Linked DNA regions of Dyadobacter pollutisoli. The protein of the gene in region 2 interacts with the protein of the main gene of each other region in a pairwise test. Links are inferred from orthologs where the notes say so. Each region holds a gene or a part of one and is shown on either strand. Other genes may lie near its edges.

What was found.
Region 1: the proteins of ftsZ (region 2) and rlmN interact in binary tests that used the Escherichia coli proteins (3 or more experiments, as listed by UniProt). The link is inferred for Dyadobacter pollutisoli from one-to-one orthologs.

What each region holds. Positions count from the first base shown.
Region 1 is NZ_CP112998.1:7,345,843-7,351,289, reverse strand. What follows is about bases 1-2,779. They hold rlmN (dual-specificity RNA methyltransferase RlmN), read right to left. Parts: upstream 2,027-2,779; coding sequence 974-2,026; downstream 1-973. Other genes in these bases: ON006_RS30535 (GatB/YqeY domain-containing protein), read right to left, coding at 2,659-2,779; ON006_RS30540 (CvpA family protein), read right to left, coding at 2,129-2,662; ON006_RS30550 (inorganic phosphate transporter), read right to left, coding at 1-881. Also shown: more of ON006_RS30535, read right to left, coding at 2,780-3,108; ON006_RS30530 (pyridoxine 5'-phosphate synthase), read left to right, coding at 3,316-4,035; ON006_RS30525 (Gfo/Idh/MocA family protein), read right to left, coding at 4,113-5,447.
Region 2 is NZ_CP112998.1:5,705,011-5,709,102, forward strand. The notes cover bases 1-2,932. They hold ftsZ (cell division protein FtsZ), read right to left. Parts: upstream 2,221-2,932; coding sequence 781-2,220; downstream 1-780. Other genes in these bases: ON006_RS23330 (NADPH-dependent FMN reductase), read left to right, coding at 204-746; ftsA (cell division protein FtsA), read right to left, coding at 2,260-2,932. In the rest of the region: more of ftsA, read right to left, coding at 2,933-3,615; ON006_RS32485 (hypothetical protein), read right to left, coding at 3,631-4,035; ON006_RS23350 (cell division protein FtsQ/DivIB), read right to left, coding at 3,920-4,092. UniProt on the Escherichia coli protein: Essential cell division protein that forms a contractile ring structure (Z ring) at the future cell division site. The regulation of the ring assembly controls the timing and the location of cell division.

The sequences.
Region 1 (5,447 bases), 1.6 Mb from region 2 along the record:
AAAGGTTTGCTGATCTGTGCATTCAAGGTTTCGGCCTCTTTTCTGATTGTAAACAAATGTTGTCTGTCCGAAACTGATAGTCGGCTGGAATCAATGCTGTTAACAGCTGTTTCAATGCCAATCAGGTCTGCTTTCATGTCCACTGGATTGATGCTGTTATCCAGTGCAAAATGTGCAGGGACAATACCGATCAGAATGAGCATGACAAGCCCCACTCCTTTTTGACCGTCGTTAGATCCGTGGAAGAAACTTACCAATGTACAAGTAGTGATCAGGATAGCCCTGATCCAGATAGGTGGTGCCTGGTTTTTTTTGGGTTCGCTAAACACCACTTCACGCAAAGGCTTGTCGAGCACCCGGCGAAGGATAAACATGATGATGATAGCCAGTGCGAAACCGAAGATCGGCGAAGTCAGCAGCGAAGTGAATAACTCCTGTGCCTTGGACCAGTTAACCCCCGCTCCGGCGGAATTTTCGGGCATAAATGTAAATGCCAGACCAACTCCCAAAATGGAGCCGATCAATGTATGTGAGCTTGAACTGGGAAGTCCAAAATACCAGGTTCCCAGGTTCCAGATAATCGCGCTGAATAATAATGAGAAGACCATAGCCGCACTATGGTAAACGTTCTGATCAATGAGCAATTCGACGGGTAACAGGTTGACAATACCCATTGCAACGGCAATACCACCCAGAAACACACCGCAGAAGTTCATAAAACCTGACCACATTACGGCCACATTCGGTTTTAATGAATTGGTATAAATTACTGTGGCAACTGCGTTGGCAGTATCGTGAAAACCATTTACAAATTCGAATGCACAGGCCGCTAAAATACTGAAAGCGAGGAGGAGAAAAATGTCGGTTTCAAGACCAAACATAAAAGGAGTATATAAGTTTATTAAAAAAGCTTCGCAAAACTACTTATTCTTCATGGTTGCAATATTAACAAATTGTTAAGCCGTGATGACTTTTATGCAGTTTCTTTGTTCGCCAGTTGCCCGCAAGCTGCGTCAATATCCTTACCACGGCTGCGGCGTACATGTACCGAAACCCCTCTATCTTCCAGATAAGCGGCAAATTTATCAAGACGGTCAGCCTCTGTGTTTTTAAAGTCGGCTTCTGCGATAGGATTGTACTCAATGATGTTGACACGGGCCGGAACACGTTTGGTGAATTCCCAAAGTTCTTTCGCATCCTGCAGGGTATCATTGAAATTATTGAAAACAATGTATTCGAAGGTAATGCGGTTGCCTGTCTTTTTGTAAAAGTAATTCAGCGCCTCAGCCAGGTTATCCAGCGAATTGGATTCATTGATGGGCATGATCTGGTTCCTTTTTTCATCATTAGCGGCATGCAGAGAAAGCGCCAAACGGAAACGAACCTCGTCGTCGCCCAGTTTTTTGATCATTTTGGCAATACCGGCGGTAGAAACCGTGATACGCTTGGGTGACATATTCAGTCCTTCGGGCGAAGTAATGTGTTCAATGGATTGCAGCACATTGGCATAGTTTAGTAACGGCTCGCCCATTCCCATGTAAACAATGTTGGTGAGGGGGGCATTAAAACTAGCTTCCGCCTGGCGTGCAATGGCTACTACCTGGTCGTAAATCTCGCCTGCTTCCAGGTTACGCTTGCGGTCCATATACCCCGTCGCGCAGAATTTGCAGGTTAGCGAACATCCTACCTGGCTGCTTACACAGGCTGTCATCCGGTCGGTAGCGGGTATCAAGACGCCTTCTACCAGGTTTCCGTCAAAAAGTTTGAATGCTGATTTAATGGTACCATCGTTGCTTTGCTGCTGCTTAGCAACGCCCATTGAATGTATCAGAAAGTTATCGTTCATCAGCTGGCGGGTGGCCAGTGACAGGTTGGTCATTTCATCAAATGAATGGGCTGATTTCTTCCAGATCCATTCGTGAATCTGCTTCGCCCTGAAAGCTTTTTCTCCATGATTAGTCATCCAGGTTTTGATCTGGTCAATGCTTAATTTCCGGATGTCCTGCTTATTCTGTATTTCGGTCATTTTTTCTTCTATATGTCAAATACGCGGGGTACTTGACGATTTATTTCGCAAAGGTACTGAAACTCAACAATGAAAGCTTAACCGCACACGGATTTTGAAAGTTCATTTGTCCAGATAATCCCTTTTCCACTCGCTGATCAGGTCCGTTCCATCGGGCATCAATGTCAATGCTTTTGTAATTACCGTGGGTGCAACCGGCACGACCAATGGGTAAAGATAGGTATCGTCGGTCCGGTGAGCAGGGATCTTCACCCCTATCGCATTCACCAGCCAGAAAAATACGCTGATCCCGAAAACCCAGGTAAATATACCGACCATTGCGCCGGCAAAACTATCGAATGTACCCAAAATCGAATAGCGCAGCGATCTTCGGATCATGTAGCCAAATTGATTCAGCAGAAAAATGGTAGGGAAGAATATCGCTGAAAACCCAATATAAGGAAGGATTTTCCTGGCGGTACCATCACTGAAATAGGGGGTCAAGATTTCCATTCCCAATCCCAGAAACTTGAAACCCAATATCATGGCTACCACGAGGCCTGCAATACCAATTATTTCAATCAATAAGCCTTTGCGGTAACCATGTAATGCTCCCCAGAGCAGGGGAATGAGGATGAGCACATCCAGTAACTTCATGCCAATAATCCCTTCACTAATGTAGACACTACTCTGCCGTCAGCTTGTCCGGCCAGTTCTTTCGTTGCTACGCCCATTACTTTACCCATATCAGAAGGCCCGGCTGCCCCTACCCGCGCAATAATTTCCTGTAATTTGGCTTTCACCTCATCTTCGGTCAGTTGTTTCGGAAGGAATTGCTCGATCACGGCCAGTTCAGCTTCTTCTTTTTCAAGGAGGTCAGGACGGCCCTGCGCCTTGTAAATATCAGCCGACTCTCTGCGTTGCTTGGCCGCTTTGGTCAACAGTTTAAGTTCGTCATCCGCAGTCAATTCGCCTGTTCCGCCGCCCTTTGTTTCGTCCAGCAGTATAAGTGACTTAATAGCGCGCAATGCACGTAATGTATCCTGATCTTTGGCCCGCATGGCATCTTTAATGCCTGATTCAACCTGACTTTTAAGTGACATATGTTTAATGAGTGAATTTTGAATTAGTGAATGAGTGAATATTAATGTGTGAATGCTAAATTTGCCATTGAGGGTTCAAAGTTAAAGGAATCCGTAGAAATTGTCAGTCATTCGGTCATTCTCTAATTGACAAAACCGCTATTCACCCACACTTTCATCGCGCCGTCGACCCTATCATTCACTCATTCACTCATTCAAAATTAAAAAATGACCCGTCTAAGCGTTAACATCAACAAAATCGCCACGCTCAGGAACTCACGCGGAGGTGACAATCCCAATGTTTTGAAAGTAGCGCTGGATTGTGAGCGGTTTGGAGCGCAGGGTATTACCGTCCATCCGCGCCCCGACGAGCGGCATATCCGCTACCAGGACGTGTTTGATCTAAAAGAAGTCGTGACTACCGAGTTCAACATTGAAGGTAATCCGTCCGAAAAAAAGTTTGTGGAACTCGTTTTGGCAAACAAACCGGACCAGGTGACGTTGGTACCCGACGCATTGCATGCCATTACTTCCAATGCAGGCTGGGACACGGTCAAAAACAGGAGCGAGCTGATTGATCTGGTACAAATATTCAAATCAGCCGGTATCAGGGTTTCGGTCTTTGTAGATCCCGATGAAAATATGGTGGAAGGAGCAAAAATATGCGGCGCCGACCGTGTGGAACTCTATACCGAACCTTACGCGGCAGGCTACTTTGAAAATAGACAAAAAGCTGTCTTGCCATTTATCCGCGCAGCAGAGAAGGCGCGGGAAGTTGGGCTTGGGTTAAATGCCGGCCATGATTTAAGTCTGGACAATCTTCATTTTTTAAAACAAAGCATTCCCTGGATGGACGAAGTTTCCATTGGGCACGCATTGATTTCCGACGCGCTATACATTGGCTTGGAGAATACCGTCCAAATGTACTTGCGAGAATTGGAGTTATAGTGTTTCGGCTCCGTTCAACAGGACAACGCTCAGTGTGACAGATCATCGGTCTTGTCACACTGAGCGCAGTCGAAGTGTTACCAGCCAGTCCGGTACTCTCTTTTGACAAACTGATTGGCGATATCAAAATTAGTAATCTTCATATTAGCGCCGTCCCAGATCAGTTTTTGCCTTCCGGGGAAATTCACTCCTTTTCCATCGGCTTTGCTTTCCCGATATAAGTAGGATCTTACCGCCAGGTTCCCCATCAGTACGATTTCTGTCAATGGTCCCGACTCTTCAAAAGACGAGCTTGTGTAGGTGCCATATCCTTTTTTGCAAGCCTGAACAAATTGCTGCTGATGGCCTTCCCAACTTCCCGGTACCAATGCGCGGGGCTTTGTAGCTATTCTTACTGTTTCAAATTTCTTCTCCGGCCATAATTTGGGGTTCTCTCCAAACATTTCAGCGCTTAATATGCCTTTGGTACCAATGAAAAGCATACCGCCGTCGACGCTGCCAAAAACCCTTTTATAATCACAGCCATCAGGAAGTTGCGGTCGCATGCCTCCGTCGTACCAGTTAAAGCTTATCTCCTTACCGGGCGTTTTGGAAGCGAATTTCAAATGTATGTTGGCAGAAGGCGGGCACACATCGTCGAAAAACGCCTGTTGGAAAAAGTCGGAGTAAACTGACCCTACGCTACATTCAACCGAAGTAGGGTATCCAAGTTTCATTGCCCGGAAGGGAACATCTATAAAGTGGCAGCCCATATCCCCCAGCGCCCCTGTCCCGAAATCCCAGTATCCGCGCCATCTGAAAGGCATATAAGCTTCATGATAATCACGTTTGGGAGCTGTACCCAGCCACAGGTCCCAATCAACACCTGCCGGAACCGGCTGCGACTCTCCTTTGTCTCTGGGCGATTTCACGCCTTGCGGCCAAACCGGGCGGTCCGTCCATACCTCTATAGTATGTACATCCCCCAGCACACCCGACTGCACCAATGCCTCGGTTTGTCTCGTGCCGTCGCTACTACTACCCTGGTTTCCCATTTGAGTAACAACCTTGTACTTTTTAGCAGCTAGTGTCAAATTTCTCGCTTCCCAAATGTCCTTGGTCAGCGGTTTTTCAACATATACGTGCTTTCCCAATTCAATGGCGGCCATAGCCACAGGAAAATGCATGTGGTCGGGAGTGGTAACAATGACGGCGTCGATGTTCTTAGCCTCCTTTTCAAGCATTTTTCTGTAATCCTTATAATAGGGCGCATTAGGAAACTGCTTTCTATATTTTTCCGACTGCCGGTCGTCTACATCGCACAACGCGACAAAGTTCTCGGCACCGTTATTATAGGCCAGCCGAATGTTCACGTCAGCCTTTCCGCCACAGCCCACCGCCGCAATGTTCAACTTATCGCTGGGCGGAATGAA
Region 2 (4,092 bases):
ATTTTCATGATGAATATTGGGCTCAAATATAACAATAATTGTTATCTATCCTGAAATCAGGCCTGGTATCGTATTTTATTGATCACTAGTTTTGGCTGCGCCTCGTCCCTTTGCATGAACAATTCTGATCATAATTTGTTACATAAACAGCTTAATACCGAACCGGTACAATTGACAATCCGGGACTCATTGATTGCTCACAAATGACAACAACATCTTCTCCGATCGTGATAATAGTTGGAACCAACAGGCCCAATTCAATGTCACGGAAAATTGCCGAATACTATCAGGATATACTAGCTCAGTTGAATGCATCCAGCATTATTCTGGACCTGGTTAATCTGCCGCATGATTTCACGGTTTCCGCCTTGTATGAGAACAGCGGCAAAAATGAAGCTTTTAATGATCTGAAATCATTGCTTGAAAAAACAGACAAATTCGTTTTTGTAGTTCCGGAATACAATGGTTCTTATCCGGGTGTATTGAAAGCATTTATCGACGGCCTGCCTTATCCCAACAGTTTCGCTAATAAAAAAGCGGCCCTGGTCGGACTATCCTCCAATATGCAGGGTGCCGCCATTGCATTAAGTCATTTAAATGATGTATTCAGTTACCTGGGAATGAATACATTGGCACTTAGGGTAAAGTTGGCACAGATCAAATCCCATTATAATGACAAAGTGATTTCCAATGCTTTATACAAAGAACTATTGGAGATTCAGGCCGGGCAGATTATTCACTTTTAACCAAAAAAGAGGAGCGGCTTGCTCCTCTTTCTTTTCATTTCAACCAATGTTGTTCCATTTCGCTGGCCGGAATTCCTGGTCTTTTCCAGAGCTCTACCCTGTTGCGACGGAACGCCGGACCTTCGAGATCGGCATATTTTACAAGCCCGTCTTTAAATGACTGGACCATGAGTTCAAGCTTTTCTGTTTCCTCATTAGACCAGTCGCTACTTTCCACCATGTCGGTGATCGAACCTTGCAACGATTGGAAGCCTGGTGAAACAATGTCTTTTTCTATAACCAGATCGATTGCTCCGGTGGGCGTGTTTTCTTCGAGTTCGCCAGTCAGTACAAGTTTGGGATCTTCTTCAAATACTTCTTGTACTTTCTCTTCATACACCACCACAACAGGCTCTTCCTGTTTTCCTTTTAAGGTTGTTTTCAACTCAATACCTGGAATTGGCGATTCAATGCTGTCGAAACCTGCCGCAACGATGGTAACCCGTAGCTTATCACCAAGAGAATCATCGGTAATGGTACCCAGTTTGAACATCCTTGCCTCACCGCCAACCTGTGAAAGTACATAGCGCCAGATGTCGCGCTGCTCTTTCATAGTCGCTTCCTTCTTCTTGCTGGTCGCCAAAGTCACGAGAATACGTTTCGCACCCCGGATATCACGATCGTTCAAAAGCGGAGAATCCAATGCTTCTTTAATAGCAAGCTGTGCACGATCAGCGCCGGTAGCTTCGGAAGTTCCCATTACCGATTGTCCGGCGTTTTTGAGTACTTTTTCAACGTCCTTGAAATCCGTATTGATGTTACCGTTTGTCGTAATGATCTCGGAAATACTTTTCACGGCATTCAAAAGGATTCCGTCCGCCTCGGCAAATGCCTGCGTGAGCGTCATATCCTCATAAAGCTCTTCCAGCTTATCATTAAGCACTACCAGAACCGTATCGCTGTACTCTTTCAGTTGTTCGATACCTTCCAGTGCCTGTTCCTTTTTATCAAGTCCTTCCCAGGTATAAGGAGCGGTCACGACTGCCACCGTAAGCTTACCCATTTCCTTCGCAAGTTGCGCGATCACGGGAGCAGCACCGGTACCCGTTCCACCACCCATACCCGCGGTGATAAACACCATTTGAGTAGAGCCGCCCAACAAGCCTTTAATTTCTTCAATGGTTTCCAGAGCAGCTTCCTTACCTTTTGTAGCGTCCGTACCTGCTCCAAGTCCTTGCGTTAAAGTCGCTCCAAGCTGGATTTTAACGGGCACAGGGCTATTGGCAAGCGCCTGTCTGTCAGTGTTACAAACAGCAAATTCTACATCTTTGATTTTTTTCTCAAACATGTAGTTGACCGCATTGCTACCACCACCACCAACCCCGATCACCTTAATGATAGCTGGTTCGCTGCGGTTTTCGCCATTGGGTTGGTCCTTTATGATTTCGTTCACTATATAGTCCTGGTCTAACGAGTGCAACAAGCTTGTATTCATATCTTCCGGGGTTGATTGAGTGTGTAACTTCGTTTATGATCAATAGTCGTCCAGACTATCATCTTTTTTCCCAATAATGCTGTTAATATTATCCCAAAAAGTACCGTTTTTCTTCACCGGTTCTTTCACTTCTTTTGGCTTCTCTTTCTGTACAATCCCTGCACCGGTGTTGAATGCAGTCGCAGGCTTACACACCGATTTTACCCTTGGATCAATGGATTTCAGACCAGCCCAGGCAAGCCCTATGGCAGTACTGAATGATGAATTGCTCACTGCATCCGCTTTCGCTGTGCGTTCCAGGTTTTCGGGATACCCTACCCGCACCGACATATCGGTAACCCTTTCAAAAAGGACTTCAATGTCATCAATGTTTGCAGATCCGCCCGTCAGTACGATACCACCGATCAGTTTATCCAGGTAGCCTGATTTGATGATTTCCGCATACACCATGGCCGCGATCTCTTTCAGTCTTTCCTCAATAATCAGCGCAACATTCTTTTTCAAAACCTGTTTCGGAGCTCTTCCTGCAAGGAAATTGACAAGGATTTCAATGTTAAGAGGAATGTCCGCAGAAACAGCTACACCATATTCCTTTTTAAGTTGTTCCGCATTTTCAAACTGAATGCCGCAACCAATGGCAAGATCACTGGTAATGTGACGGCCTCCGATCGGGAAAGAAGCAATGTGACGGATAATGCGGTCCTGGTAAATGATCAGGTCCGTAGTATGGTCACCAATATCTACCAAAGCAATTCCGGCTTTGATCTCATTATCTGTCAAAACCGCCAAGCTCGTCGCCAGCGGTCCAAATACCATTTTATCACACCTCAGATTCTGGTCTGCATCTGCAAGGCTCTTCTTTGTGCGCAGGATAGATTGGTTATTCGCCGAAATGATCAGGAAATTCCCTCCGAGCTTAATTCCCGTCCTACCCACCGGCTCCTTCACGCCCATTGAATTGTCAACTACAAATTCCATCGGCAGCACATGCAACACATCGTAGTTAGGCTCGATTTTGGCCCGATACATATCATCCACCAGCTGATCCACATCTCTTTGAGTAACCTCTTCTCCGGATGAAGCCGAAGGTCTGATCACACCATCGCTCTGGGCGCTTATTTTCACATGCGTTCCCCCAAAGCTTACATTTATAATACCAATGTCAAGATCGGAACGGGACGATGCTTCCGCAAGTGCTTCCCGAATGGCACTACCAACTTGTTTTATATTTTCTACTGATCCGTTTACTACTGCTCCTGCTGGTACAGGAACTTCACTAAATCCTAAAATTTCGATGTTATTTTGACGGGCTCCGGATGCGGCCCCCTGCGCGGCAATCACGGTTATCTTCGTGCTTCCTATATCTACTCCTACTACAATTTTGTCGTGTGCCATGCTGATGGTGAATTATTATTCACAAACTATTTGATTCTGAAACTTAATACTAATCTTCTTATATCTGCTCCAGTCCTGACTTAGTACCTTTTCATAAAACGTTCTGAGCTTTTTGAATTTGGCCTGATAATCTTCTGCCAAACCAAATTCTATTCTTTGGTCACCCAAAACTGTCATTAAGGAAATCTCCCCGTACCTGTCAGCATGAAGCTGGGCAATTTGTGCTTTCCAAAATGGATCTGTGTTTAAAAAACGCAGCAATTCCATAAAAGAAGCCCCTTTTACAGTCTGCAATCTTTTAGGATCATTGAAATAGGATCCTGAAACCAATAATGTTCTGGCTGAATAACTCTCTGACAGCGGAAAAAAAAACGCCCTCATCGTTAATATAGTATCCCGACGTATTCCGCAATTCCCCATTTTCCGACGTGTTAATCCAGCGCGCGAGCGGTTTCTCCTGTTCTACCTCTACAACTA